Regions from separate parts of the Virgibacillus salexigens genome, predicted to be linked through region 3. Evidence: riboswitches for the same ligand, from Rfam matches in the RefSeq annotation. Region 3 holds a riboswitch; each other region holds the start of a gene.
What was found. Region 3 has a riboswitch for S-adenosylmethionine ahead of BN990_RS21830 (YezD family protein). Riboswitches for the same ligand answer to the same signal wherever they lie in the genome.
Positions count from the first base shown of each region.

Region 1 (7,885 bases), 220 kb from region 3:
ACTTCAGGTTCTTCGGATTTTCCGTAATATCATCAATGGTTGCTTCTGCTTTCTTTACATTTTCATCTAATTTTATTAAGCCATTTTTCTCAAATAAAGATAGTACCCGGCCATGATCTGCTACGGCATTACTCATTACAACTTCTGTTCCTTCAGGAATAGCTTCTAAGCTAGAAATCCCTTTCGAATAAACACCCATTGGCTCAATGTGAATCCCATCAATATAATCTAAATCATATCCTGTATCTTCAATTGTTTGTTCCAGATAAGGAATATGCTGAAAATAATTGGCATCAATTTCGCCATTTGCTAAGTCATCATTAGGAAGAACATAATCCTCATATTCTTCAATTTCAAGCGTAATTCCTTGTTCTTCAAGGATTGGCTTGGCTTGTTCAAGAATTTCTGCATGAGGAACGCTTGAAGCGCCTACTTTTATTGTATTTGGATCTGAAGAACCTTCTTCTCCTCCACATGCAGCTAAGATAATACCTAAACTAATAAAAAGTACGATTGAAGTAATTAGTTTTTTCATTGTTTTCGCTCCTCTTGCTTGTCTTATTTTTCTAACGCTTATCTAATTTTCGTGTAATAAAGTCCCCAAGGAATTGGAAGATAAATACGATAACCACAATAATAACGGAACAGATGAGTACGACATCAAAATCTCTTCGTTGGAAACCAGAATAATATGCATAACTTCCTAACCCACCTGCACCTATTGCTCCAGCCATAGCTGTGTACCCGATTAATGCAATTGCTGTTACCGTAATTCCCGAGATTAATGCTGGCATGGATTCTGGTAACAACACCTTAAAGATGATAGTACTTGTTTTGGCTCCCATTGCTTTGGCAGCTTCTACAACCCCTTTATCAACTTCACGTAAAGCAATTTCCACTAGCCTTGCATAGAATGGCGCAGAACCAATAATTAATGCCGGCAAAGCAGCCTTTGGCCCACGTATGGTACCCATTAAAAACTCTGTAAATGGAAATAACAATAAAATTAATATGATAAATGGAATCGCGCGAAAGATATTAACAAACGATGCTGTTGTAACGTTCAGTACTTTATTTTGCCACATACCGCCATTTCTAGTAAGGAATAATAATAAACCTAATAATATTCCAAATACGAAAGTTCCAATTAAAGCAATAATTGTCATATAAAATGTTTCATATGTTGCCGTCGTTAAGTCTTCTAATTTAAGATTTGGAAATAATTCAGTCAGCATCACGGACAACCTCCAATTCTACCGAGGTTTGTTCACGAATAAACGTAATCGCTTGGGTGACATCATCCTGATTACCACCCATTTGGATGAACAATGTGCCATAAGCCCCTGCCTGAGTTTGTGTGATTTTCCCCTGCAATATACTCACATCTACCTGATATGTTTTAATAATTTGGCTGATCAAAGCATCGTTGGTTGTTTCCCCAACAAAATGAAGCCTAATAATTTTCCCTTGCTCGTTGTTTTTAATTAATTGGTTAATATCATTATCTTCCTCGTCAGATCCCATTACCTGCTTCACAAATTTTTTGGTAACCGACTGCTGTGGATGCAAGAATACATCTAAGACATTTCCTTGTTCAACCACTTTCCCATTTTCCATCACTGCCACTTGATTGCATATTTTGCGAATGACATGCATCTCATGGGTAATTAAAATGATCGTTAGACCTAATTGTCGGTTAATATCCACTAATAAATCCAAAATCGCATTTGTTGTTTCTGGATCTAAAGCCGAAGTTGCTTCATCACATAATAGAACAGATGGTTTATTAGCTAATGCACGCGCAATTCCAACACGTTGTTTTTGGCCGCCGCTTAATTGTGAAGGATAGGACTGTTCTTTTCCTGAAAGCCCAACTAAATCAATTAATGAATGTACACGCTCTAAACGTTCTTCTTTCGATACACCTGCTATTTCTAATGGAAATGCAATATTCTCTTCCACCGTACGTGACCATAACAGATTAAAATGCTGAAAAATCATACCAATATCTTGTCTAGCTATTCTAAGATCCTTTTTATTCAATGCTGTCACGACTTGATCGTTAATAACTACTCGTCCATTCGTTGGTTCCTCTAAGCGATTGAGTAATCGAACGAAAGTACTTTTACCAGCACCGCTATAACCGATAACACCAAAGATATCTCCTTGATCAATCGAAAGGGTCAAATTATCGACGGCTGTTGTGTCTGTCTTGTTTGATGTAAAAATCTTACTCAAACCCTCTATCGATATCACATGTCTTCCTCCTTCATTTCAAACTATCTATTATTGTACCCTATAAAATAAATAAAAACGCCTTTCTGTAAGAGAACAGAAAGACGTTTGAAATTCGTCATTTCGTCCTCTCATCTGTCAAAGCTATGCTTCGCAGGAATTAGCACCTTTCGAATAAACTTCGTCGAAGGTTGCCGCGGTTTCATAGGGCCAGTCCCTCCACCGCTCAAGATAAGAGTAAAGAATCTATTTATTTTCGATAAACTAAATGTTAGCATGCCGTTATACCCATGTCAATGACTTTTCACTTATTTGTTTGCAAACATTTCAGGTTTGTAAGTTAGTAAAAAGTTATAGATGTTCGGAATATCTTTGAAAGCATAAACCTTTTCTATAATTTCACCATCTCTTTTTATACATAAACAAGGCACACTCTCAATTTGATGTTCTTGCATAAACTCTGGATGGAGGGATGCATTCATTTCATAAAAAATGTCTTCTTGATGCACCGACTCTATTTTTGAAAGCATCGTCCTTGCAAGATTACATGTTCCACAAAAAGGGGTAAAAATATAAAGCAGATAGTTATCCTGTTTCAGCTGATCATTCGTAATTAATTGCAAAATATCACCTTACTATATGAAATTTAAATCAAAAAGATCGGATTAACAGCGATCCGTTTGCTCACTAATGTTTGAGCAAGTATATTTTCAGGTGTTGTAGCTACTTCTCGGTATTCACTACTAATATAAATATGGTTAGCATGTGGTAATTCTCTAGCCAATTGTTTGCGTAACTTTATTCCAGATTCATCTTCATCCACTAGGATATAAACGTCTTTATAATCAAGTGCATAATCTTCTAAAAGTTGATCAAAACGTTCTACACCTAAAGTTCCATTTGTACAAATGATGGTTAGGTCTTCAGAAATCACCTTTTTAATCTGTTTCTTATCTGTCAATCCTTCTACAATGATTATTTTTTCTAATTCATCCGTTATCATCACATAGCACTCCTCAGAAAATCAAGCGACAGGTTTTCATATATTATATGATGAAAAACTGTTATTTAGTGATTGTTTTCATAATAAATGTACAAGTTCTGCTCTGAATAGAATCATTTTCTTCATTGTAAAAACAAGGCTGATTGCAATTGAATTGCATATCAGCCATTACTGTAACTAAATTTAATTAATCCTCGCTTATTATTTCTCCATAACCATCAGCAGATAATAATTCGTCTAACTCTGATTTTTGGCTTGGTTCTACTACTACCATCCAAGCTTTTTCGTAAGGTGACTCATTTACATATTCCGGGTTGTCCTCCAATTCTTCATTCACTTCGACAACCTTGCCACTAATGGGAGCATATAATTCTGAAACGGTTTTAACAGACTCTACACTTCCAAAGGGTTCATTGATCTCTAATTCATCACCTGGTTCAGGGAGTTCAACAAAAACAATATCTCCTAGTTCATCTTGGGCAAAATCCGTAATACCAATACGTACATTGCCATCCTCTTTTTTTACCCATTCATGTTCTTTTGTGTAAAATAATTCCTTTGGTAAGCTCAAAACAATCCCCTCCAATATATCATTCCACTTTCACTATACAAGTTTCCATGACATTTATCCAGCATTTCTTTTTAAATTTTTATAGCCAGTGATCTTGAAACAATTCTTCTTTAAAACCAACCGTTACTTTAGAGCCATCTGTAACAATTGGACGTTTTATTAACATCCCATCCGATGCAAGAATTTCTGCTATTTGTTCATTTGTTGCTTCTTTAATTTTATCCTTGATATGTTGCTCACGATATTTTTTGCCGCTCGTGTTAACAAATTTCTTGGCTGGAAGCCCACTTTTTTGAATTAGATCAAGCAATTGTTCTTTACTAGGTGTCTCTTCAACGATATGTATCGGTTGATATGTAACCTGATTATCTTCGAACCATTTTTTTGCTTTTTTGCATGTCCCGCAATTTGGGTACCAGTAAAATATTACTTCCATATATAAACCTCCTCATCCTATATTGAGCATTATTATAGCAAACGAGCTGTGAAAAGATCGAGCAAAAGAGAGCAGCTATCCGTATTCTTTTTCGTATGTCACATAAATCACAAATAAAATATCCCTTGCACTATGGCAAGGGATGAACAGCTCGATAAATTAAAGGACGTATTTTTCAGCCTCAATAATAGCACCGGCAATTTCACGTTTTTTCGTTATTACATTTGTTGGTGTATGTCTTGTTAATTTACGTAAAGAAGAAAGCATCATTCGTAAGGTGTCTCCCTCTTCAACAGCAATTAATGTTTCTTTTGCATCTGCTTCTATTCGGTTAAATGCCTCTTGTACGTATACTTGTGTGTATAGCAGCTTTTGTTTATTCTTTTCTTCACCCGTATGATTAATCGCTTTTTCGGTACGAAGAATTGCAGATTCCATATTATAAACCTCAGCCACCATGTCTGCAAGATTTACTAAGATTTCTTGTTCTTGCTCAATTTTTTGCATATATTTTTGAGCCGCAAGTCCAGCTGCTAATAGAATGATTTTCTTGGCATTTTTGAGTAAATGTTTTTCCTGTTCCAATGTTTCCGTTCCAACTTCTTCTGGCATTAACATCATTAATTCTTCTTGGAGCCCTTGTGCTTTCTGAAGTAAAGGAAGTTCTCCCTTCATTGCCTTCTTCAATAAGGTACCTGGCACAAGCAATCGATTAATTTCATTTGTACCTTCAAAAATACGATTAATTCGAGAATCACGATACATACGTTCTACTTCATATTCTTGCATAAAACCGTATCCACCGTGTAATTGGACTGCTTCATCCGCAACATAATCCAACAGCTCTGTACAAGTATATTTGTTCATGGAGCATTCAATTTGGTATTCTGCAATGGCACGAGCAACTTCTCTTCCATCATTTAATTGTTCTTGTGTTAACGAACCCATGCGTTGCTCAAAAAGTCCCACTGTACGATAAACAGCACTTTCATTTGCATATATTTCCGATGCCATCGTAGCCAATTTCTCTTTCGTTAAAGCAAAGCTAGAGATAGGTGTATTAAACTGCTTTCGCTCATTTACATATTTTGTAGCTATTTCTAAGCCTCGCTTCGAACTACCAACACCGCCAATTGCCAATTTATAACGACCAACATTCAAAATATTAAACGCAATAACATGACCTCGACCTTTTTCTCCTAATAGATTTTCAATTGGTACTTCAACATCTTCTAATATTAAGGTTCGTGTAGAAGAACTTTTAATTCCCATTTTCTTTTCTTCTGGGCTTGTGGATACACCAGAAAATGCTCTTTCGACAATAAAAGCTGAGAAATGCTCTCCGTCAATTTTTGCATACACTATAAACACGTCGGCAAATGCAGAGTTGGTGATCCATTGTTTTTCTCCGTTTAAAATATAATGGGTGCCTGCTTCATTTAATTTTGCTGTTGTTTTTGCACCTAAGGCATCTGATCCAGAACTAGGTTCTGTCAACGCATAAGCAGCAAGCAATTCCCCAGATGCTAATTTAGGAAGGTATTTTTTCTTTTGCGCTTCGTTACCAAAAAACACTATCGGTAAGGACCCAATCCCAACATGAGCACCATGCGTGACAGAAAAACCGCCAGCACGTGAAAATTTCTCGGTGATCAAGGAAGAGCTAATTTTATCTAAACCCAATCCGCCGTATTCTTCAGGGACATCTGCACCCAGTAAGCCTAAGTCACCAGCTTTTTTTAATAGATCTACCGAATATTCAAATTCGTGGTTCTCTAAATTATCTACTTTAGGAAGTACCTCTCCGTTTACAAACTCCTCGGTTGTTTTAGCAATCATTTTATGTTCTTCTGTGAAATCCTCTGGCGTAATAATATCTTCTGCCGTTAAATCTTCTACAAGAAACCCGCCGCCTTTAAAAACTTTTTCTTTTGTTTCACTCAATATCATCTACCCCTTTTTGTTATTTATTGAAGAGAAAAGTTCCATAGTTAAACAAGTTCAAATACTCCAGCAGCTCCCATTCCACCTCCGATACACATGGTTACGACACCAAATTGTACGTTTCTCCGCTTCATCTCATACATCAAACTTAATGTTAATTTTGTCCCTGTCATACCGAGCGGATGACCAAGAGCAATGGCACCACCGTTGACATTGACTTTTTCAACATCCAAATCTAACGCTTGAATCACTCTTACTGATTGAGAGGCAAATGCTTCATTTAATTCAAACAATCCAATATCAGATAGTTCTAAACCTGCAATCTTTAGAGCCTTTGGAATAGCAGCAATTGGGCCGACCCCCATAATCTCTGGTTCGACACCTGCCACCGCAAAAGAACGGAATTTAACCAACGGTGTTAACCCTTCCCCTTCTGCTTTTTCACGGTCCATTAATAAAACGGAAGCCGCACCATCACTCATTTGCGAAGAATTACCTGCAGTAACCGTTCCTTCTATATGGAAGGCTGGTCGCAGTTTTGCTAAAACATCTATGGTGGTACCTGGCCTTACTCCTTCATCTATTTGAAATGTCACTGTTTTTTCTTCTGGCTTATTATTTGTATTAATAAACCGATGGGTTACTTCTACTGACACGATTTCGTCTTTAAATTTCCCTTCCTCTAAGGATTTTGCTGCACGCTCATGACTGCGCACAGCAAACGCATCTTGATCTTCTCTAGATATGTTGAATCGATTGGCAACTTCTTCTGCTGTATGTCCCATTCCCATATAGTAGCCAGGAGCATTTTGCACAAGGGATGAATTTGGTTTAATCACGTGTCCTCCCATTGGAATTAAACTCATTGATTCTGCTCCACCAGCAATTATAGAATCACTTGCTCCTACCATAATCCGCTCGGCAGCATAAGCAATGCTTTGTAATCCAGATGAACAATAACGATTAATGGTTATACCTGGCACATCATGTTTTAACCCTGCAAGGCCAGCAATATTTCTGGCCATATTCATTCCCTGCTCTGCTTCTGGCATTGCACATCCAATGATGACATCGTCTATATTTCCATCGTAATCCCCTGCACGCTTTAACGTCTCTTTAATTGTTAATGCTGCTAAATCGTCTGGCCGTGAATGAGCTAACGATCCTTTATTCGCTTTTCCTACAGGGGTTCTTGCACCTGCTACAATTACTGCTTCCTTCACATCATTTCCCCCTTTGCTTTTAGTTACGTAACGGCTTCCCTTTTAATAACATGTGCTGCATACGTTGTTGGGTTTTTGGTTCCCCAATTAAACTTAAGAAGGCTTCTCTTTCTAAATCAAGCATGACTTGCTCATCGATTTCTGTACTATTGGTAATGCGTCCCCCAGACAATACATAGGCTAATTTTTCAGCAATTTTAAGATCATGTTCCGAAGCATAACCACTTAATTGCAATGACTTCGAACCAAGTAACATAGCTGCATAACCAGCATCGCCAACAACTGGAATTTTTTCACGCATTGGCGCTTGATACCCTGCATTAGCCAATGCAAGGACATTCTCTTTCGCATCATGAAGTAAGTGATCAGGATTTACACTAATCTTGTCACTTTGATCTAAAAATCCATTTTCACGTGCCTCAGCTGCAGAAGTAGAAACGGTAGCCATCGCTATCTTTTCAAACACATCATTG
Region 1 is NZ_CCDP010000001.1:1,521,218-1,529,102, reverse strand. It holds gene BN990_RS06905 (MetQ/NlpA family ABC transporter substrate-binding protein) at 1-535, opposite strand, end outside; gene BN990_RS06900 (methionine ABC transporter permease) at 567-1,235, opposite strand; gene BN990_RS06895 (methionine ABC transporter ATP-binding protein) at 1,225-2,256, opposite strand; SAM riboswitch class I at 2,364-2,473, opposite strand; gene BN990_RS06890 (thioredoxin family protein) at 2,544-2,858, opposite strand; gene BN990_RS06885 (toprim domain-containing protein) at 2,882-3,238, opposite strand; gene gcvH (glycine cleavage system protein GcvH) at 3,426-3,809, opposite strand; gene BN990_RS06875 (arsenate reductase family protein) at 3,889-4,245, opposite strand; gene BN990_RS06870 (acyl-CoA dehydrogenase family protein) at 4,405-6,189, opposite strand; gene BN990_RS06865 (acetyl-CoA C-acetyltransferase) at 6,237-7,412, opposite strand; gene BN990_RS06860 (3-hydroxyacyl-CoA dehydrogenase/enoyl-CoA hydratase family protein) at 7,432-7,885, opposite strand, start outside.
Region 1: another riboswitch for S-adenosylmethionine. It lies ahead of BN990_RS06895 (methionine ABC transporter ATP-binding protein); the one in region 3 lies ahead of BN990_RS21830 (YezD family protein).

Region 2 (7,885 bases), on a different contig from region 3:
AAAAGATTGCCGCATTTTTAAAGAAAAGAATGCAGATTTAGTTCATTAAAATGAAACATCTTTAATTTTATTGAATGATTTACATATTAAGATGAGAATATATATGATGCTTTTCTTCTTTTACTTTATTCGTGTTTTCTATATTAGCCAATGATGTTAGGTTCTTTGTAGTTGCTGCTATTCTTATGATCTTATACATGAGTAGTTTGATAAAAGGATTAAAGGCTTTTAGAAAGCATAAACAAGATACATCTATATAAATGAGAGATATAGGACAGTTATTTAGGTTTGTGTTAATTTTTTTCATATATCATAGGTTAAGAGAGAGGTAAACATGAAGTATGCACATATTTTATTATTTATAGTTCTAATTGCTGTTAGTGGGTGTAGCAATAAGAGGAGAATATAAGTCAATCTCAGGAAAAGAGCAATCCTATTCTGATACAAGAACATCAATTTGGCCTAGAATCCGGACGCGGAGGGGAATTTTACAGGTACAAAAGTATAAATGATATTGGTACATATGAAACAGGGCCAATTACAATAACGGTTGAATTCGCAGAAACAGTGAAAGGAAGTATAACAAAAGATTTTAGGTCAGGCAATAAGGACACTTATAAGTCGATGGAAATAATAAATTTTCAAGTGAGATTTGAATTAAATAAAGAAGTAGACGATGATAGTACATTTAATAATGAAGAAAATATTCATCTTTCAACGGATACTGGTGAAGTAATTCAACAACCATTCCAATTTTTGAGCAGTGTTGTTAATATGTCTATACTTAAAAATACTCAAGAGTATAATAATGGAAGTTACCTTCGTCAATTTACATTTAGGTTGAAAGAATCTACTGCTCAAGATATTAAAAAGGCAACATTAATTATAGATTCACCTGTGGATGGTAGTGGTGAGCCTCTAGGAGAGCACTTAGAGATTGAGGTCGATTTTTCTAAGAGTAATAATTAATACATACTGAGAATTAATTAAAATATTTAATTTATATTTTAAAATCTAATAATTTTGTCTTAAGGACCAGATAGTTGAATAAGCATTTGATGCGATTCTGAGAAGTGAAACATTCTAACATATAATATAGATGCAAGCCTGAAAATGATGCTTCATTTAAATCTCAGTGGTAAATTATTGGAAGATATCACATGTCTGGTATTGAAATCTTGAAAAGTATTTTTAGTTTTAAATCTTTGAAAATAAGCGTTATTGGATTCTTTTACCCATATTTATAACTGCTGTTTTGTTAACGCTTCTTCTTATTGCTGATAAGTATAAAATACTACCCGTTTACTCTTAATGGGTTTATTAGTAATCTTGTTTTTGGACTGTATAGTGTGTCTGGAATTTCTTGAGCGAAAAAAAGAATAATAGGGATTAAATTCGATCGGATCATTTAAAAACACTTAGGAATGAAAGAGGTGAAGAAAGATGATTGTATTACTAACATTGTCAGCTATATCCCTATTTTTAGTCATTACTAAGACTTTAAAGAACCACACAAATAATAAATTTCTGAAACAGTTTGGATTGGCTATATTAGTGGGAATCATAACGATAAATAATCTTATTACGAATAACAGTGGAACGGCTTTGAAATATGCTGTTATAGGTATAGGAATAATGTCATTTATTGCTATTCTAACTGAAATAATAATTTTCAAGAAGAAACAAACTACATCATGAATTTAGCTAATTGCTTTATTCAACAAACAGGCACAAAACAGGAATACAGATGCATCACCTATTAGAGTCAACGGCGCTTTCCATGGATTTAGAAGATGCTTTTCTTATGACTGATTAAAAGAGGGTGGCTACCCTTCTGAATTTAACAGATGGATGAACGGTCTTATAGTCGCATCCACGATTGCCGTTATGAGACTTGGAGATAATCAGGGTCAGTATAGAAAGGGAGGATAAGATGGATGAAACAGAATGGGATATACAAGAAGTTAAGCGTTTAAAAAAGAAGCAGTTAATCCAATACAATTTTGGGATGCTGTTTTTATTCCTTCTGTTTGCTTATTATGTAAAGACAGGTGGAACGTTTTTAGCTTTTTTAATTCTTTGTTGCGTGTTTTTTTGGATTATGGCAGCGCATACATTATATACCCTTAAGACAGGAAAGATGATTGGTACAAAGACAAACAGGCTTGTCCAGGCTTTTGACAGGGATCACAGGGGAGAGAGGCGCTGGAAGCGAAAAACAATGACAGAGGCTGTCATCATCAGTATGATTAGCGTTATTTTTACGGTGCTTTTGTTTATGATCAACTTTGACTCAGTAAAATTAGATTTTCCTTCTGATACTTTCCCGTTAATCGGGGGTTGGTTAGGATTTAATATAGGAGAAATCGTCAGAATGAATAATTTATAATAAACACTTTGATATTTTACAGTTACCTACATATAATTCTATCAATCAATTATTCATAAGAAAGGCTAATGCCATTTATTATAAAGTGTATCAAGATTATCAAAGGAGAAAGGGTGTTATTAATGAGAACCCCAAGTAGATATTCAGTGTTGATTGCTTTATTAATATTGATTGGCATCACATCGTTTGTAGTTTTATGGAATATGATTCCTGCCAAAGGTATAGCCTTTATCTTACTGGTAATTGTATCAGTAGTTACTACTCTTTCGTTAATTGGAACAATACTTTCTGCAACAGAAATCTACAAGGCAAAGGATCTGAAACACAGAATAATAAATATAACTTGCTTAGTAGTATCACTCACAACTTTTTTGATACCTATCACCTTTAATTTGCTCCCTAACTTAAAGATGTAAGTTTATGAATGGAGTATTCATCAAACGGGTACTTATCCTGAATAAGAACTTGGTCCATCGACCAGCATAAAGGGGCTATGAATATGTTGAGTTATTATAGTAATCTTTCTTCAGGGGTATGCGATATAGATAAATACATTGGTCTTTCATTTGATGATGTGGAATTTTATAGTGACAGATTAGCTTCCTGTAAGGGGGAAATTCGTGAGCCGGGAGTTGGGACGGGTCGAGTGTAATCGGAATTTTATTTTACGGCCTACTTGTTGCTTTTAGAGGTGTTATATTATCTCTTCGATATAATGGTCATTTTATTGAAGAAAGAAGGGGAATAGAAGGGGATGTTTCTATATAATGCATGTTGCGATTTAAGAGGGATTTTAATATCGATACCTTACGTCAACTAGCTTTCTTCATAGCTATCACTGATGTAAGCAATGTATGCGAACCTATTTAAAAATTCTGCAAAAGCTATTGACAAAGCTGGGAAGCTCCTATAAAGTGATTATTAAATTAAAATGATATACAATTATTTCCTTATAAAGAGTCGGGGGAGGAATCTGGTCTTTTGATCCCGCAGCAACCTCATGTTAGAGATGAAGGTGCTAAGTCCAGCAGACAAATTGTCTGAAAGATGAGGGTAAATGATCATACCTAAGCCCTTGTCCTTTGAAGGATAAGGGCTTAAAATTTTTTTAATTATAAACCATACTATATTGATCGGAATACTTTAATTAAAAGGAGTGTGTTGCAGCTTGAGAAAATTAATCATATTCTCACTCGTTGGTTTTTTTGCCCAATTAATTGATGGATCGTTAGGAATGGCATTCGGTTTAACATCCTCGTCTTTACTACTAGCATATGGAGTAGCCCCTGCAATCGCATCAGCTTCCATTCATATGGCGGAGATTGCTACTACAGCGGCATCGGGGATTTCCCATTATAAATTTGGCAATGTCGATAAAGGAATTGTATTTCGCTTGATGATTCCTGGAATGATAAGTGCGTTTTGTGGGGCAGCTTTTTTAAGTAGTATACCTGGAGATTTGATTAAGCCTTATATTTCTGGCTTCTTGCTTCTCTTAGGGATATATATCCTCTTCCGTTTTTTAATAATAAAGACAGATACGGGATCGAATGGGAAGCATCGGCAATTGAAGCATCGTTTTTTATATCCTCTTGCTATGATTGCGGGTTTTTTTGATTCCGTAGGTGGTGGTGGCTGGGGGCCAATAAATACCCCTGTGCTCCTTTCCCGAAAAGGAGCAGTGCCTCGTAAGGTAATTGGTACGGTGGATACAAGCGAATTTGGTATTACTATTTCTGCTACGTTAGGCTTTGTAATGTTTTTAGGATGGGAGCAGATTAATTGGATTTGGGTGTTAGCGTTTGTCATTGGTGGCGTATTTGCAGCACCACTTGCTGCTTGGCTTGTTCGGAAAATCCCATCCTTTATCCTTGGCGTATTAGTAGGAGGTTTTATTATTCTAACAAATGCCAATACGATATTAACAGAGATAGCTGTTGCTTCTAATATAACTACAATTATTTATGCAATAATGATTATCGGTTGGATTATTTCGATTGTTACGGTGGTTCGAAGAAATAGCAAATCAGCCAATCAATTCCAAAATGCGGGATAGCAACCAAGATACCCACCGAGTAGGTTTTGGCGGGTATCTTAGTTTATTCCTCTTCCATCATTCCATAAGTGAAACTGTTTTCTAATGTGAACAATTTGTCCAATATGGTATGCGTTATGCATGGTTATATGCGCAATGGTTTCTTCCCAGTCATGGAGGTGTATCGATTCTTTCACTACGCTTTCCCATTCGGAGTATAGGCTGTCGATTTTTAAAAGCGCTGCATCCCAGGAATGATTTTCATTATTATGAAATGTTTCCTTGATTGTTTGTAATGGATGATCCTTGTCCTCCATTTGTTTAAAGCGGTTTAGATGTTTCTCGTTGTAGTAAATTAAATGATTGATAATCTCCCGAATACTATTGGTTTCATCCATGCTTATCTTGGAAGCATCTTCTTCTGTCAGGTCCTTCACTGCAGTTTGGAAGGACACAAACCAGCCATCCGTATCATGGACAGCCTTCAGCTGTAATAATAGTAATTCCTTTGGAGTCATTAAACGTACCTCCTTTTTTAGTATCATAACACATATTTGGAAGTTATCGGAAGATTTCAGCAATAGAAGTAGAATGATAAAGGCAAAGGAGGGGAGAGGAAGCAAAAGGTTACAAAAAATGAAAGGCATGAGTCCGATTTGATTGTGAACTCATGCCCAACAAATTTCCTAATCCGTGGAAAGTTGTACGAAGTATTAATTTACTATTTGAACTGGTAATTCTTTCACTCCAAACTCTAATGCATCATCTAAATCATTCATATAAACATCTAATCTATCTCCTGTAATTGCTCCACCCCTATCTTCGCAAGTAAATGTTTTGTCAAAATATGGTATGGAAATTTTGGTCCCAAAGGATAAGTCTGGCGGGCAAGCAACCGTTTGCCCTTCTTGTACTTCAGCGCCTGAAGCTGTTATACCATAACCAGGGTCACCTGGTTCTTTCCCTGTTGATTCATAGCCAGCTGTATAGGCTGTTACTGTATACGTTTCGCCCTTCACATCCGGAATGGTTAGCGTTTGACCAATAAATATTTTATCTGGATCGGTAATAGCAGGATTTGAATTAAGTAGTTCATCCACACTTACATTGTGATCCATTGAAATTTTTGATAGGGCATCTCCCGATTCAACTGTATACTTTCCACTAGCATGTGCTTCGGTAGAAAATAAAAATAAACCTAAGGTTAGTAATGTTACTAAAGTTATGTACTTCATCTTAATACCTCCATTAATTGTTTTAAAAACTGGAATGTTTTTATATGCTTTCGTATATCAATCTACTTTTCCAACGGACTTTAATAGAATTGAAAAATTGTAATCGAATTTTAATAGGGAATGTAGGTTCGGGTATCGATGATAAAAAGAGCTATTCCTAATAAGTGGTCCCGGTTTAGGTGAAGGTTCTAATTGCGGAAGTTAAGGGAAGGTGGTTATTATTATTTTTACTAAAAACAATAATAAAAAGGCATGAGCCCGGCGAACTTCCGGGCCCATGCTAATCAAATCTGATAAGAGATGCTGTAGAATCAGTTGAAAGCTTTTATGATGAGTTTGTATCATGGACGTACCAAATAAAGACGATTGATGAATATTTACCAATATCATAATCTAGAAGGTTAATTAGAAGAAATAGATCGATGTATTCGCTTAATTGTTTCCATATGTAATGCTTCATGGTAAAAGCTAAATAAAAATGCTTCACCAACCGTGTAAAACGTAACTCCTGCCTTGTTTGTAAATGGCGTTGGCAGCTTTTCATACAAACGCCCTTCAATAAAGGATTCTATCCTCGTTTTTTGTTCCGTCAAGACCTCAGCAATCTCTACAAATGAAGGTGGTGCTTCCTCCCAGTTTGCCGGTTTCGTTCCAGCAGCAAAAAAACGTCCAAAGTCTTTAGGAATGTTCATTTCTTCCTTTAAAAGACCAAAGACAAGCTTTTCTTGTATAAATGCGATATGTCCGAAGTTCCAACGAATATTATTGTTAAAACCTTTCGGAATAATGTCCGACGTTTCCTCTGGAATTTTCTTCATCGCCTGTTCGGTAATGCTGCGTACGGTTTCCATATGTTTAAAAATGGTTTGTTCCAAGAAAAACCCTCCCATATTCATGATCTCTGTTAGTCATTTCGTCATTATTATCCTTTTTTCCTGCTAGATAGTAAGAGATTATATCTATAGAGGACGGTATGATGATGAAATATTAAGAACTTTTCATTCGTCGCGATCGACGTTCCATTGCTTCATAGTAATCAAGCGTACATTCAATTCGTTGCAAGTATTTTTTTCGTTCGGCAATTTCTATTTCTACTTTTTCTTTATGGCTTTGAATCAGCTCTTTTCGATGATGGATGGTTTCTTCCCCTTGATGAAATAATTTTACGTATTGCTTAATATCGATAATAGGCATATTGGTAGATCGAAGTACCATAATAAACTGAATACATTCTAAATTCGTCTCATTATATACACGTACGCCATTTTTATCTCTTTCAATGACAGGAATTAAACCTTCTTTTTCATAATAGCGTAGTGTAGACGGGGACAGGTTAGTCATTTCTGATATTTCATTAATAGAATAATAGGTCATTATTATTTCTCCTTAAGGCATTATAGTTGCGTTAAAGTGTACTTTAACGGATATGATGAAGATGATCAACTATTAAACGTTAAGGGGGATAGAAATGAGTAACAAGATACTTGTTGTCGTAACCAGTTTTGAGAAGTATCCAGATCTAAACCGGGCAACTGGCCTATGGCTAGGTGAAGCGGTTCATTTTGTTAAAAAGGTAACAGAAGCGGGATATAAAGTAGATTACGTCAGTCCTAAGGGAGGATATACTCCAATTGATCCTCATAGTTTAGAAATGGCAGAACCGGTAGATTGGGATTGGTACCAAAACAAAACGTTTATGAACGAGTTAGGTTCTACCATGAAGCCCGAGGAAGTAAGACCTGATGACTATGCGGCTATTTATTTTACTGGTGGCCATGGGGTGGTATGGGATTTCCCTGAGAACCACGAGTTGCAAAAAATAAGTCAACAAATTTATAGAAATGGAGGAATTATTTCTTCCGTCTGTCATGGTGTAGCGGGGTTGCTTAATATAAAGAATGAAAAAAATGAATTTCTCATTAAAGATAAAAAGGTAACAGGTTTTTCCAATGAAGAAGAAAAACTAGCTGGAGTAGATGAATATGTCCCATTTCTTACCGAAGATGAAATTGTCAAACGCGGGGCTAACTATCACAAGGCAGAAAAAGCCTATGATGCGTATGCTATAGAAGATGGGAGAATAATAACTGGCCAAAATCCTGCGTCAAGTGAAGACGTGGCAGTTCTTGTATTAAATCAGTTAAAGAACGGGTAAATATCTATTGGAATATTTCATTTTATAAGGAGGATGAAGATGAAACAACAGCAACTTATTTTACATGAACG
Region 2 is NZ_CCDP010000002.1:981,094-988,978, reverse strand. It holds partial or broken gene BN990_RS23220 (PadR family transcriptional regulator) at 1-9, shown strand, start outside; gene BN990_RS17795 (hypothetical protein) at 625-969, shown strand; gene BN990_RS17785 (hypothetical protein) at 1,934-2,389, shown strand; gene BN990_RS22095 (hypothetical protein) at 2,889-3,041, shown strand; SAM riboswitch class I at 3,337-3,443, shown strand; gene BN990_RS17775 (sulfite exporter TauE/SafE family protein) at 3,558-4,445, shown strand; gene BN990_RS17770 (DinB family protein) at 4,484-4,942, opposite strand; gene BN990_RS17765 (LysM peptidoglycan-binding domain-containing protein) at 5,138-5,659, opposite strand; gene BN990_RS17760 (DinB family protein) at 6,061-6,534, opposite strand; gene BN990_RS17755 (MerR family transcriptional regulator) at 6,647-7,033, opposite strand; gene BN990_RS17750 (type 1 glutamine amidotransferase domain-containing protein) at 7,128-7,814, shown strand; gene BN990_RS17745 (NADP-dependent oxidoreductase) at 7,854-7,885, shown strand, end outside.
Region 2: another riboswitch for S-adenosylmethionine. It lies ahead of BN990_RS17775 (sulfite exporter TauE/SafE family protein); the one in region 3 lies ahead of BN990_RS21830 (YezD family protein).

Region 3 (7,885 bases):
GCAGGTCCTTCCACATCAAGCTTTTCCACTTGTTCCAGCATATCCACAGGAACCATATCTACCTTAATCCCGGTTTCCTCTGTGTATTTATTTGTAATTTGTTGAACTGCTTCTTGCTGTTTTTCCTCGGCATTTACCCAAAGTTTAAGAGAATCTGGCTTCTCCGGCATTTCATCCCCTGCTGCTTTCCCTTCATTGGTAGAATTTTCTTTTGGTTCGGTATTATCTGGACCACATGCAATTAAAATCACAGCTACCAATACCATTGTTAATGAATAAATCAAGCTCTTTTTCACTTGTACCCCTCCCATGATTTAATAGAGAACTGCATAAATAATGAAAACGTTTGCGCAATCATTATAACTTAATTATACATATTTCCCTAAAAATTACAACTCCATTTTAGAAACTTCTAATTATTTAATTAATAACTAATAAAACGCTTACATTATCATAGCATTAATGCTATGATAATTATAAACATTGGTAATGTATTTAAAAATTAATTAGTATTTAGCGCAAACGATTGTACAGAGGGAGGTAAAAAATGAATAAAGAAGCAATCTATCATCGTCCAAAAGATAATTTTGCGTATGCCTATGATAATGAGACCCTTCATTTAGTACTACGGACCAAAAAAAATGATCTAGAAATGGTGGAACTTGTATTTGGTGATCCTTATGATTGGATAGATAATCAGTGGCAGAGCGTGTCAAAACACATGAAAAAAACCGGTACAACAAGCTTACATGACTATTGGTTTATTGCTGTGAAACCGAATTATCGTAGAATGCGCTATGCGTTTATTTGCTCGAATGAACACGAATCTTGTATTTATAGTGAAGGTGGAATATTTGCAAGTTTCCCCTCGGATATTGCTAATTATTTTTGTTTTCCTTACTTAAGCTCCATTGATGTATTTAATGCACCAGATTGGGTGAAAGATACGGTATGGTACCAACTATTTCCTGAACGATTTGCTAATGGTAATGAACAGTTAAATCCAAAAGGCAGTTTGCCATGGGGCTCTGCAGATCCAACACCTACTAATTTCTTTGGGGGAGACTTGGAAGGAATTATTCAACACCTCGATTACCTTGTCGATTTAGGAATCAATGGGATATACCTAACCCCTATCTTCAAGGCATATTCCAATCATAAATACGATACGATCGATTACATGGAAATTGATCCACAATTTGGAGATAAAGCTACATTTCGTCTATTTGTCCAAGAATGCCATCAACGAGGAATCAAAGTAATGCTAGATGCTGTCTTTAATCATAGTGGATATTATTTCCCACCTTTTCAAGATGTGTTGAAAAATCAAGAAGTGTCTATCTATAAAGATTGGTTTCATATTTGGAATTTCCCTATAGTAACCAAACCACGTCCGAATTACGATACATTTGCATTTGTGCCTACAATGCCTAAATTAAATACGAAGAATAAGGAAGTCAGAGACTATTTATTAAAGGTCGCAACATATTGGGTAGAAACATTTGATATCGATGGCTGGCGATTAGATGTTGCAAATGAAGTGGATCACCATTTCTGGAGAATGTTTCGACAAGCCGTCAAAGAAGTGAAATCAGATGTTTATATTCTAGGTGAAATCTGGCATGACTCTATGCCATGGCTACACGGTGACCAGTTTGATGCCGTTATGAATTACCCATTTACTAATGGAGCGATTGACTTTTTTGCTAAACAAAACATGAATGCTGCTACATTCACCGAGACCATCACTAGTGTTTTACATATGTATCCACAAAATGTGAATGAAGTCGCTTTTAATCTATTGGATAGTCATGATACCCCACGCATCTTAACTTTAGCAAATGACAATGAAGCCCGTGTAAAGCTATTGTACCTTTTTCAATTATCCTTTGTTGGAACACCTTGTATTTATTATGGTGATGAAATAGGAATGGCTGGTGATACAGATCCAGGGTGTCGTGCATGTATGCAGTGGAACCCTAACCAGCAAAAACAAGAACTGTATCGATTTGTCCAGTCTCTTATTCATTTACGCAAGACAAATCCACTTTTTGGTAACCATAGTGACATTCAATTTCTCCAATCGAATGATGCAAGCAACACCATTGTATATGAGAAAAACGACGGACATCATCGGCTCGTCTTCTTTCTTAATGCGGGTGAAAAAGAGGCAAACATAACTAGAGATATCCTACGTATAAGCAGTTGTAAATATCTAACTGAATGGCATATTCAAAACCAGCAAGCAAGGAAATATAGAATTGATGAATTACCAACTTCAATTACGGTACCCCCTCTTCATTTCCGTATTTTTGAAATTGTATAAACTTAAATTAAAAAAATACTTTTTTGGGAATTTCGAAAATTATCTTGACAGCCACATTCGTTTCTAAGATAATGAGTACAATCAAAATTTCATATTAACCTATCAAGAGTCAGGGGAGGAAACTGGTCCATTGATCCTGCGGCAACCATACTCTATTTGTTATTCCGAGTAAAGGTGCTAAATCCAGCAAACGAAACTTGTTTGAAAGATGGGAATTGTTTAGTAAACAATAATCAAACCTCTTTCAATCGAAAGAGGTTTTTACTTTTTTACTTGATAGGTAATGTTAACAAATTAAAGGAGGAATGGGATGGCTCGAATCGACGACAAGAAAATCAATGACATTACTGAAGCTCTAGAGAAGATTGAATTCGGATCATTAGCAATTACGATACATGAAGGAGAAATTACGCAGATTGACACAACGGAAAAGAAACGGTACCCGTTACAATCAAAACGAAAAAAACATGTAAACGGGTAACGACGTGCTTATTGGAACACCAAAAGCACAGTTAAAGATTATTTACAAGGGAAACCGAATAAACGATTAACATGCTAATTAGACGACTAAAGGCATCCATTGAAATTAAGGTATTTGTATTTCCTTTATTAATTTGGATGCCTTTTTTTAACTTTCATATGGAAAGGAGACGTAACATGGACTTGTTAGCCGAATTAGATAAACGAATCTTAATCGGCGATGGTGCAATGGGAACTTTACTTTATTCCTATGGGGTCGATCATTGTTTTGAAGCATTAAATCTTTCTCATCAAGAACAAATTGCACATATTCATGAATCTTACATTCATGCAGGTGCTGATCTTATTCAAACTAATACATATGGGGCAAACTATATGAAGCTCGCAAGATATGGTCTTGAAGATCAAGTAAAAAAGATAAATACCGAAGCCATAAAAATTGCGAAACAAGCTGCAAATGAAGAAACTTTTGTTCTTGGCACTATCGGTGGTATTCACGGCACACAAACGCTGCAAGCCAAAACAGATGAAATCAAAAGAAGTTTTCGAGAACAGTTGTACTGCCAATTATTAGAAGGTGTAGATGGACTTATCTTAGAGACCTATTATGATCTTGAAGAATTAATTACTGTTTTAGAGATTGCAAGAGACGAAACAAATCTTCCAATTATTGCAAATGTATCAATGCACGAACCTGGTATCTTACAAAATGGGATACTTCTACCCGATGCACTAAAGCGATTAGAGAATACTGGCGCGGATATCGTGGGGATTAACTGTCGACTTGGCCCATTTCATATGCTTGAATCACTGAAAGATGTCCCATTACTAGATAAAGCATTTTTAGCAGCTTATCCAAACGCTAGTTTACCAGCTTATCGTGACGGCAAATTAATCTACGAAGATGAACCGAACTATTTCAAAAACTGTGCGACCGATTTTCGCAACGAAGGCATTCGCTTACTAGGTGGGTGTTGTGGAACTACCCCAGCCCATATAAAAGCAGCAGCTGATGCCATCAAACATACAAAGCCAATTAAGGAAAAGATTGTACCAGTTAAGCCACGCCCCATTAAGGTCAGCGAACAGAAAGAACAATCAGAGTCAGGTCTAATTGATATTGTTCAACAACGACATGCTGTAATTGTTGAATTCGATGCACCAAAACATTTAGATACATCCGAGTACTTAAATGGGATTAACGCCTTGAACGATGTAGGGGTAGATGCGATCACATTAGCGGATAATTCGCTAGCTACACCACGAATTAGTAATATTGCTGTAGCAGCAAAAATCCAACAAGAAATTGGGGTAAGGCCGCTAGTGCACTTAACCTGCCGAGATCGCAATCTCATTGGACTGCAATCGCATCTTATGGGATTACATACCTTAGGAATCCATGAAATACTTGCTATTACTGGGGACCCTACTAAAATCGGGGATTTTCCTGGAGCAACTTCCGTTTTTGATGTTACGTCATTCGATTTAATAAAATTAATCAAACAATTTAACCAAGGGATATCGTTGTCTGGAAAATCCCTAAAGAAACCAACAAACTTTCAAGTTGGTGCTGCATTTAATCCGAATGTAGCCCACATAGATAAAGCGGTAAAACGAATGGAACGAAAAATGGAACGTGGAGCGGATTATTTTTTAACACAACCTGTTTATAGCAAAGAGACGATTGTTGCGTTGGCTAACAAAACCAAACATATTGATAAACCGATATTCATTGGGATTATGCCGCTTACATCTTCGAGAAATGCTGAGTTCCTGCATAATGAAGTGCCGGGAATTAAAATGCCAGATGTGATTAGAGAAAGGATGAAAGCAGTAGCTGATGATAAACAACGTTCTATTGATCAAGGAATTCAAATTGCAAAAGAACTGCTTGATACGGCATTGGAACACTTTCAAGGAATTTACATTGTAACGCCATTTATGCGTTATGACATAAGTATTGAATTGGTTACGTATATGCAAGCGCGTGTACAACTTCTTTCCACATCGAAAATGACATAATTAAAAAAATAGTATTGGAGGAATTGATAATGACTGCTATTAGTTCAAATCTTGGTTATCCGAGAATCGGGGAAAAGAGAGAATGGAAACGAGCGTTAGAGAAGTTTTGGAAAGGTGAAATTACTGAAGCACAATTAATCTCAGAAACAGATCAAATTAGACTTCAGAGCTTAAAAAAGCAACAGGACATTGGTGTAGATCTTATTCCTGTAGGGGATTTTTCTTTCTATGATCATGTTCTTGACACATCGGTAATGTTTGGTATTGTCCCAGATCGCTTTAATTACCAAGGAGGAAAGGTTGACCTAGAAACGTATTTTGCAATTGCTCGAGGCACAAAAGATGCCGTTGCATCTGAAATCACTAAATGGTTTAATACCAATTACCATTATATTGTTCCTGAATTAGATAACTCGAAGCCTACGTTAACGGAGAACCGCCCCCTTACTTTTTATCAGGAAGCAAAAGAAAAATTAGGTATCGATGGGAAACCTGTCCTTTTGGGACCAATTACGTACTTACATCTTGCAAAAGGCTATCGAAAGGAAAACCTTTTGGAATTAATCGATACATTCGTTCCATTATACGTACAAATCTTAGAGGAACTTCAGGCAGCGGGAGCTTCTTGGATACAAATTGACGAGCCTATCTTCGGTACCCAGCTAGACCAATCCATTCTTTTAAAGGCTGAACAAGTCTATCAGCAATTTGCCGAAGCCGCTCCAAATTTAAAGATCATTTTACAAACCTATTTTGAACAAGTAATTCATTATCAAGCAATTAGTAACTTCCCTGTTCATGCTATTGGACTTGATTTTGTTCATGGTAATACATTGGAGCTAATTGAGCAATATGGATTTCCAAGTAATAAAGTGCTTGCTGCTGGAATTATTAATGGACGAAATGTATGGAAAGCTGATCTTGAGGAGAGACTTTCATTCCTTGAGTCTATTCGACCTTATGTGAGTACAGACCAAATTATATTACAGCCATCCTCCTCCCTCTTGCACGTACCAGTAACGAAGAAGTTAGAGGAGAAACTAAATAACGATATTAAAGCCGGATTATCATTTGCTGATGAGAAATTAACCGAAATTGTTACGTTAATAAATGGCTGGAACAATGGAAAAATAAAAATCACCAATGCCATTAAAGAAAATCGTGTAGAGCGGCAACAATTCATTCGTGCATCTTCACGTTCAAATGAGCAAGTGAAACAAGCATTAGCTACCTTGACTGCTTCTGATGCAGTACGCGATTCCTCCTTTGCTGAGCGAATAAAACAACAACAAACGAAGCTAAATCTACCATTACTTCCAACAACGACAATTGGCAGTTTGCCACAAACTGCAGTTGTTCGACAAACGAGGACGAAATGGCGTAAAGGAGATATTACCAATCAGGAATATGATCAATTTATTAAAGAGAATATAAGGAAATGGATTGCAATTCAAGAAGAATTGGGTCTGGATGTTCTTGTTCATGGAGAATTCGAACGGACCGATATGGTAGAATATTTTGGAGAAAAACTAAATGGATTTGATGTTACTGAGTTTGGCTGGGTTCAATCTTACGGTTCGCGTTGCGTTAAGCCTCCCCTTATTTACGGGGACGTATCTTTCAATAAACCAATGACAGTAAAAGAGAGTGTCTATGCCCAATCATTAACTAAAAAACCAGTTAAGGGAATGTTAACTGGCCCTGTTACAATACTAAATTGGTCATTTGTCCATGAAGATGTGGCCCGGTTTACCGTACAAAATCAAATTGCATTCGCTTTACGTAAAGAAGTGCAAGTGCTAGAAGAAAACGGTATTCAAATTATTCAAGTAGATGAGCCCGCATTACGTGAAGGTTTACCTTTGGATGAGCGAAAGTGGAAGGGGTATTTAGAAGCTGCTGTTTATGCCTTCGGCTTAGCTACTTCTGGTGTAAGTAACAGCACCCAAATTCATACACATATGTGTTATTCTGAATTCCAGGATATCTATGATACGATCGATGCCTTGGATGCTGACGTAATCTCGATTGAAACATCTCGTAGTCATGGTGAAATGGTTGGTTCGTTTGAAGATCACACATATGATAAAGAGATTGGACTAGGCGTTTATGATATTCATAGTCCACGAATACCTGCCAAAGAAGAAATTCTAGAAAATATTAACCGAGCTTTACAGAACATTTCTCCGAAGCAGTTTTGGATCAATCCAGATTGTGGATTAAAAACACGAAGCGAAGAGGAGACCATTCAAGCTCTAAAAGTCATGGTCGATGCAGCAGCAGAAGTTAGAAATGAAAAATTGACATATCAAAATAACTAAATTTACAGCGCCAACACAAATGTGTTGGCGCTACTTTTACGGAAATTACTTGTTGTGTTGCAGATACACGAATTCCCTTAGAGCAAAGTCCGAGATTATTCCGTAAACAACCAACGCTGCAGACGTAAATAGCTTGATTATACTGGGAAGATTCCTCACTTTATAAAGCGAATTCTTTCAAACACTTCATGAATAATTATTATCGGTACCTACAACGTTCTATTTGCAAGAAAGGCATCCACTTGCTGTTGATGATGCTGATCATGCTAGATAAATCCTGCAATATAATTAAACATTGTATGTGAGTAGCCAGAGTAAGGGTCTATAGTTTCCCCAATAAATGCAAAAGGCGTAAAGAAATCATCTTCCGTCTTATTACGTAAATCCTTTATTAGTTTTTCCCGCATTATTTTTTGTTGACTAATTAAATTATGACCAGAAACGCCAGATAAAGCATATTCAGATGCTTAATTATTCCATGCGTCAAATCCAACACTACTAATTTCTGCATCTTGTTTCATTTGAGGTAGCGTTTCTTCTATTATGTAATTATCCCAAAAGGTCAGATGACAAATTATTTCAGCTGAGGTCTACTCTCCTTCTCCAATGGGCTCAAACAAAAGTCCTTCATTTATGGCTTTCAAGTCTTGTACCCAGCAACTACTTTCACTAAAATCATGAATTAAATTCGCTATCGAATACATTTGCTCCCCCCTATTTTACTTTTCTATTCTTT
Region 3 is NZ_CCDP010000001.1:1,297,494-1,305,378, reverse strand. It holds gene BN990_RS05825 (sugar ABC transporter substrate-binding protein) at 1-296, opposite strand, end outside; gene BN990_RS05820 (glycoside hydrolase family 13 protein) at 548-2,326, shown strand; SAM riboswitch class I at 2,423-2,541, shown strand; gene BN990_RS21830 (YezD family protein) at 2,637-2,807, shown strand; gene BN990_RS05815 (bifunctional homocysteine S-methyltransferase/methylenetetrahydrofolate reductase) at 2,984-4,828, shown strand; gene metE (5-methyltetrahydropteroyltriglutamate--homocysteine S-methyltransferase) at 4,855-7,149, shown strand.

Region 4 (7,885 bases), 180 kb from region 3:
ATTAAGACTTGTTTCATTCCATCCGTTTCTAGTATTTAAGCACCCGAATAGCGCAGACTTTTAGCATTTTCCTTTATTGCTTTTTCCTCCTGAAAAAGCTATCGAATAATTCGATAGCTTTTTTTACCTTTAATTCGTTACCTATCTATTTTTAAAATAACCTTTCCATAGCAAAATGCCAATTACAACTTGGAAAACGATAAATCCATATAACCAGACGGAAAGCATAGGATTTACAAACATATTAACACCTCTTCACATGCTTTATGCCTTAGTAATACTAATACGAAAGTTACACACTTGTTTTCTCTGCTTGATTATAAGAATAGGTGTGACGATTTAAAAATGGTGCAGTAATGATAATTGTGAATATCCCAATGAAAGTTGCTACTGCTCCTGCTGACATGGTACTTGGAATAATTCCTCCAAAATACAGAATGAGATAGGATAACACACCAACAGCCATAGAAATTTCAGCTGCTCGTGCTGGCGCTTTTCTTTTTCCATAAATAGCATGTAAGATTGGTCCTAAAGTTCCTGCAGCTACACCAGAAATACCAATCCACATGACATCACCCATATAAGCAGGAGGTCTTACTACAATTAGAAAGGCAACTAACCCTATAATTGGAACAGTTACACGACTAATAATGAGAGCAATTCGCTCTGCCTTTTGGTTATCTACTTTAATTATTCCTCGTTTTACTAATACTTTTAGAAAAATATCATTGGCAAACACCGTTGAAATGGAAACAAATAGACCATCCGTTGTAGACATTGCAGCTGCCAGTATAACAACACCAAATATAGCCACAATAATAGCCGGAAATGCCCAGACAATATATTCCATTAATGCTACATCCGCGCTAACTACCGTATCCCCTAATGCAGCACGACTATAGATGCCACCAAATAAAACAACAAGTGAAAATATACTAGCCACAATGTACGTGACAATCATCTTTCCTAGATCTTTCTCATTCTTCAACCCTAACACTTTATTAAACAAATGAGGGGCAGAAGCGAATGCCCACTGAATCACGATGGCACCTACCACAACACCAATTGAATAAAAATGCGTCGATTCTGGGTTAAAAATACGCACCAAATTTTCATTTTGATTTGCTAAATTCGACGTAATTCCACTAAATGTTGCTGTTATACTGCCTTCCCAAAAAATAACGATCCCCGATACAAATATAAATAGACCGCCAATTCCCATCATCACTGCTTGAACAGCGTCCGTGTAAATATCAGCAAATGCCCCTCCAGCGAAGACATACAGAATAACAATAGCTGCAATTACAATTAAACCTGTGGTATAAGGGATATGTAATAAATATTCAAATATACGGGCACCTGCGACGAATTGCCCAGCAATATAAAATACATTAAATAATAATATAATCCCCGTACCTACTCGTAATATATCACTCTTATAAAAATCACCGAGCCAATCAGGAAGTGACAGTGATTTTTGTCCATTATTTAACTTCCTTACTCTTTTCGCTACCATAATTACACCAATTGGGCCACCACCAATCATTGCCAAAAACAGCCAAAGGTTAGATAATCCCCAGTCATGCGACCAGCCTGGATAACCGAGAAACGTAGCGGCACTTAAATAAGTTGCTGTGAAGGACAGACCAAGCACATAAGGACCAAGATTCCCCCCACCAATCGCAAAATCCCTCACATTCTTGGTTTTTTTTGAACTGACCAAGCCAAGCAAAAACATCACAACTAAAAAAATAGTAAAACCGATCCATGTATAGATCGTAACTGTACTCATCTCTGTCCCTCCTTTCTCACGGTGCTTTATTTAATTCATTCGCACAGTTCTAAACTGTTGTTTGAGCTTTTCTAGCTGGGTGATTGTCCGGTACATGTCTACGTCCTTTACCAAACATATTCTCTCTTAGTGTCTTCCCCTCATATTCTGTACGATAGATGCCACGCTGTTGCAGTTCCGGTATAACGTAATCAACAAATTCCTGGAATGTCCCTGGTGAATAGGACTGGGCAATATTAAACCCATCTGCATCGCCAACGGTAGCCCATTCTTCAATTTTATCGGCTATTTGTTCGGCAGTACCAATGAATTTCACCGTCCCATTCCCAAGTCCATGATTCTTCACTGCTTCACGTAGTGTCCACTTTTTATTTGGGTCCTTAGTGTACATATCTAAATTACCCTGTACTGCTTCTGTTTCCATATCTTCTATATATTGATCTGGGTCATAACTTGAGAAATCAATTCCTGTATGACCAGATAATAAAGCAGCTGTCCCCTCGTAACTGACCTGTTCTTTTAATCCTTCATATTTTTGATACGCTTCTTCTTCTGTCGAACCAATAATTGGTAGAATCATTGGAAAGATTCGTACATCTTCTCGATTACGCCCTTGCTTTACTGTCCGATTTCGGATATCGGCTGTATAATTCTTTAATGCATCCAAGGAATGATTTTTGGTAAAGACTCCCTCCGCATGTTTAGCTGCAAAATCTCTTCCTTTTGGAGAAGCACCAGCCTGAAAAATGACAGGTGTTCGCTGTGGAGAGGGCTCTACTAAATGCGGGCCAGGTACTTGAAAGAATCTTCCTTCATGATTAATTAAATGTACTTTTTCTGGGTCAGCAAAACGATCATTCTCGCGATTATAAACAACGGCATTTGCTTCCCAGCTTTGTTCCCAAAGTTTGTACACAACTTCCAAAAATTCATCTGCTCGATCATAACGCAATTCTTTTGGCAGTCTACTAGTAAGTCCCAAGTTTACAGCTTCACTTTCTAAATAAGAGGTGACGACATTCCAAGCCACCCTTCCATTTGTTAAGTGATCAAGCGTAGAAAGCTGACGAGCTAGTGAATACGGTTGTGCATATGTTGCTGATATCGTCGGTGCAAATCCTAGATGTTCTGTTACAGCAGCCATAGCTGCTATTGGAATTAGTGGATCATGAGCTGGAAGCTGTACTGCATGCTCCGTTGCAGCCTGATGACTATTGTTATAAACGCTGTAAGTTCCTAATACATCGGCAATAAATAGAGAATCAAATTTCCCTCTCTCTAGCAATTTAGCAATGTCCATCCAGTAGGTAAGTGTATTATGTTTAACTCCTTCATCCTTTTCATGCTTCCACAAGCCTGTCGAATGTGGAGAAGGTGAATTCTGAATAAATCCGTTAAAGTGAATTTGTTTAGCCATATCCAACTCTCCCTTATGCGTTATCCTAAATTAAATCTTTACCACTCTGGTGATTTTCATCCTCCCCTGATTGATGGTAACTCATGAGGATTCGGTGCCCCCGTGCTAACCTAGGAGACGGTTTAGTCGTCATAGGCATTAAGTGCATTTACACTATGTGCCAAAGCAGACCCTGCTTTCAAAGCTACAGCTACGAAGATTGCTTCAGCAATTTCATGGCGGTTTGCCCCCGCATGTTTTGCATTTTTCGTATGAAGGTCAATACAATATGCACAGCCTGTGGTATGTGCTGATGCCACTGCAATTAGTTCCTTTTCTTTCTCAGTCAGGTAATTCGTTTGGATTGCTTGTTTATCAAAATCAAGAAATGCGTCAAATGTAGCCCCATTTAATGCTGCAAATTCCTTTAATCGGTTAAAATAAGACGCCTGATACAAATTATCAGTTCCTTCCCCGTCATACGCATTCAATGCATTAACTCCATGGGCTGCTGCTGATCCTGCCTTTAATGCTGCTGCAACAAAGATAGCTTCAGTTACCTCTTCTTTTGTTGCTTTTTGTTTCTTCACATTGCCTACATGTAATTCAATGCAGTATGGGCATCCTGTAATATGTGCTACAGCAACGGCAATTAATTCTTTTAGCTTTGCCTGCAACTCTCCTTCAGCTAAGGCCTGATCATTAAAAGCAAAAAAAGTATTACATGTTTCTGGGGCATATTCTCTAAGCTCTTGAATCCGTGAGAAATAAGATTTTTTATACAAACTCTCCGTTATATTACTCAATGTTATCGCTCCTTTAATAAATAAATCATTTCACTAATTAAATATAACTTTTCCCATTCATTTAGTTGGATTAATGGAAGAGGATATACGGTTTCTATAATGACCAATGAAAAAACCCCTTCCGATGAGAAGAGGTTGCTGTATCGCCTACATTCTCTCATCTTTCAAGCAAATGCTTGCTGGAATTAGCACCTTGTTATATGTAACGGTTGCTGCGGGATCACTGGACCAGATTCCTCCCCCGACTCTAGATAAGGAATATTCAATTTAATTAGTAAGAATTGTACACAATAATACCGAATACCGAAAAATGTGTCAAGTATGATTTTTTACATTTTTCCGATAAGATCTTTTTAATTGTTGGTTAAGAGACTACAATTCTATCTTTTGACCTATTCCTAGCGATTTCGCTTTTACATAAATTCCTTTAGCTACGACAAGATCAAAATAGGCAGCTCCAACGGATTTAAAAAAAGTAATTTCTTGATCTGTTTCTCGCAATAATCGATCTCCACCACCAACATCACTTAACTCTGCGTGGATGTGAGAAAATTGCCAATCACTTTCTTGATTCGCATAAATTAACTCACCAGCTTCTTCTTTTATACTGGCTAAATCATCCACAATAATCTTATCAACTGTCTGAATGGTTTTTAGATCTACTTCTCTCATGCTAGGCAAATACGAACCAACCCCATTTATATGCATACCAGGTCGTAGATCATTTCCATCGAATACCGGATTATCCGACCTTGTACTACAAGCAATAATATCGGACACTTGCATGACTTGCTTCGGTGAATCCACTACTTTGATTGGAATCGTAATCCCCCAGGTCATTAATGCTTCTTTGAATGTGTACGCCTTTTCGATCGTCCGATTAAATAGGATTAATTCTTGGATATCACGAACTTCCAAAACACCTAGGACTTGTTCAAAGGCCATGGCCCCCGTTCCAATCACTCCCAATGTTTGTGCATCCGTTCTAGCTAATTTTTCTGTCCCGATCCCGCTCAGTGCTCCTGTACGTAAACGAGTTAAAAATGATGCACTCATCATACAAATATGTTCCCCATTACTAGCGTCGGTTAATACTAATGCACCTTGAGTAGTTGGCTTTCCTTGTTTCGGATTCTCAGGAAAAATACTGACTAATTTCACGGAGGCAATTTCCTGTGATAAGTCTGCACTTGGCATATATAGACTCGAAGCTTGATGCGCCGGTATGTCAATGACTGTCCGATGCGGATTAGTAATTTGCCCTTTCTTTTTAGAAATTAACCCTTGCTTTACATCATAGATTGCATCGTTCATAAAATAATGATCCTTAATTTCTTGCTCTGAAAGAATTAACATAGCTTTCTTCCTTTCATGTATATGTAATAGAAAAGTGCAAGCGCAGTTATGAGAATATCGGCATAAAACCTTTCTCAAATCGCATCTTGCACATTATAAACCGACTATTTTTTAAAGATTCCTTTTAATACAAAGGCAACGTTAGCTGGACGTTCGGCCAAACGACGCATATTATAACCAAACCAGTCATCTCCATACGGCATATATACACGTACTTTATATCCTTCGTCGACTAATCGTTCTTGTAATTCAATACGAATTCCATAAAGCATTTGAAACTCGAATTGGTCACGAGGAATATCATGCGCTTTTTCCAGTTCTTTGGTATAAGCAATAATACTGTCATCATGCGTTGCAACAGCTGTGTAATTCTCATTCAATAAGTTCTTTTTTATAATTTTTTTATAGTTATCATCGACATCCTGTTTATTTGGAAATGCCACTTTTTCGGACTCTTTATAAGCACCTTTAACTAAGCGAAGATAAGGGTTGTAGCTATCTAATGCGTCTAAGTCCTCTTCCACGCGATAAAGATACGCCTGTAAAACCGTTCCCAAATTATCAAATTCCTGTCGTAATGACTTAAATATGGTTAACGTCTGTTCTGTACGCTGATAATCTTCCATATCAATCGTTATAATCACACCATATTCTGTCCCAGCCTGCAAAATTTTTCGCATGTTCTCCATAACTAATTCATACGATATATCCATTCCCAAAGAAGTTAATTTCAACGATAATTGTGCATTCAATTCTTTTTCTGCAATGACCTTGATCGCCTGAATACATTCCTGAGCAGATTGCCTAGCCTCGTCTTCATTATCAATGAACTCTCCCAAATGATCGACTGTAACGTCAAATCCTTTGGCATTTAACTCTTTTATTTTTTCAGCCGCACCATTAATATCTACTCCTGCAACAAATCGCGATGCTCCAAATCGAAAACCATACTTCTTAGCTGCTTTCGTTAGTGGTTTATTATTGGATAAAAATAAAAAGAAATTGCGCATGATTTGTTCCACGTTGATCCTCCCCCCAACCATCTATAGTTTATGAACGATCAAAAGCAAGGGAAAAACACAATAAGTGATTTCCCATGATTTTGATTACGCATTTCCACAAAACTTTGTAAAGCAGTGCAGGAGTGAGATATTGTTATTATGTTATAACATTTCAGAGCTTGTTTTACCTTGCATATGGTGAATCAGATAATCAGGTCCACCTGCTTTAGAGTCCGTACCCGACATATTAAATCCACCAAATGGCTGATAACCTACAATTGCAGCTGTACAACCGCGGTTGAAGTAAAGATTACCGACATGGAAATCTTGTCTTGCTTGCTCAAGATGGGTACGATTATTGGTAATTACGGCACCAGTTAATCCATACTCTGTATTATTGGCAATCTCAATCGCTTCATCAAAGTTCTTTGCCTTTGTAAGTGCAACTACTGGTCCAAAGATTTCTTCCTGCATAATTCTTGCTTCTGGACTTACATTACCAAAAACAGTAGGATTTACGAACCAACCTATACGATTATCACCTGAGCCGCCTGCTAATAATTCTCCTTCTTGCTTGCCAATTTCGATGTAATCCATAATTTTATCATAAGCACCTTGATCAATAACTGGTCCCATAAAATGAGAGTTATCATATGGATTCCCAGCTGATAATTCTTTGGTAAGCTCTACGACTCTATCTTTCACTTCTTCATAGACATCCTCATGTATGACAGCACGTGAACATGCCGAACATTTTTGTCCTGAAAATCCAAATGCAGATTGTACAATCGATTCAGCTGCCAACTCTAGATCGGCTTCATTATCTACTACGATAGTATCTTTTCCACCCATTTCAATAATCGTACGTTTCAGCCACTTCTGACCTTCTTGTACTTTAGCAGCACGCTCAAAAATTCGTGTTCCAACCTCACGTGATCCTGTAAAACTAATAAACCGCGTACGTGGATGATCAACTAGATAATCCCCTACTTCTTTACCAGGACCCGGAATGTAATTGATAACTCCAGCAGGCATACCCGCTTCTTCCAACACTTCCATTAGCTTATAAGCAATTACTGGTGTAGCACTGGCTGGTTTCAACAATACCGTATTACCTGTGACCATAGCTGCTACCGTTGTACCGGCCATAATTGCAAACAAGAAGTTCCAAGGTGAGATCACAACCCCAACGCCTAATGGGATATAATGGTATTGATTGTATTCAATAGGACGACTGTTGATCTTGACACCATCTTTTAACTCAAGCATTTGACGGCCATAATATTCAAGGAAATCAATTGCTTCTGCTGTATCCGCATCTGCTTCTTTCCACGGTTTCCCACCTTCTTTAATTAAATGAGCTGTGAATTCATGTTTTCTACGTCGAATAATTGCCGCAGATCGAAAAAGAATATCCGCACGGAATTTCGGGTCTGATTTCCGCCACGTTTCAAATGTTTGATCTGCAACTTTCATTGCTTTTTCTGCTAATTCTTGATTCGCTTTCGAAACATAGCCAACTACTTCTTCTTTA
Region 4 is NZ_CCDP010000001.1:1,114,310-1,122,194, reverse strand. It holds gene BN990_RS05035 (sodium:solute symporter family protein) at 293-1,792, opposite strand; gene BN990_RS05030 (LLM class flavin-dependent oxidoreductase) at 1,842-3,209, opposite strand; gene BN990_RS05025 (carboxymuconolactone decarboxylase family protein) at 3,332-3,985, opposite strand; SAM riboswitch class I at 4,149-4,252, opposite strand; gene BN990_RS05020 (ornithine cyclodeaminase family protein) at 4,367-5,350, opposite strand; gene BN990_RS05015 (proline dehydrogenase family protein) at 5,455-6,372, opposite strand; gene pruA (L-glutamate gamma-semialdehyde dehydrogenase) at 6,514-7,885, opposite strand, start outside.
Region 4: another riboswitch for S-adenosylmethionine. It lies ahead of BN990_RS05025 (carboxymuconolactone decarboxylase family protein); the one in region 3 lies ahead of BN990_RS21830 (YezD family protein).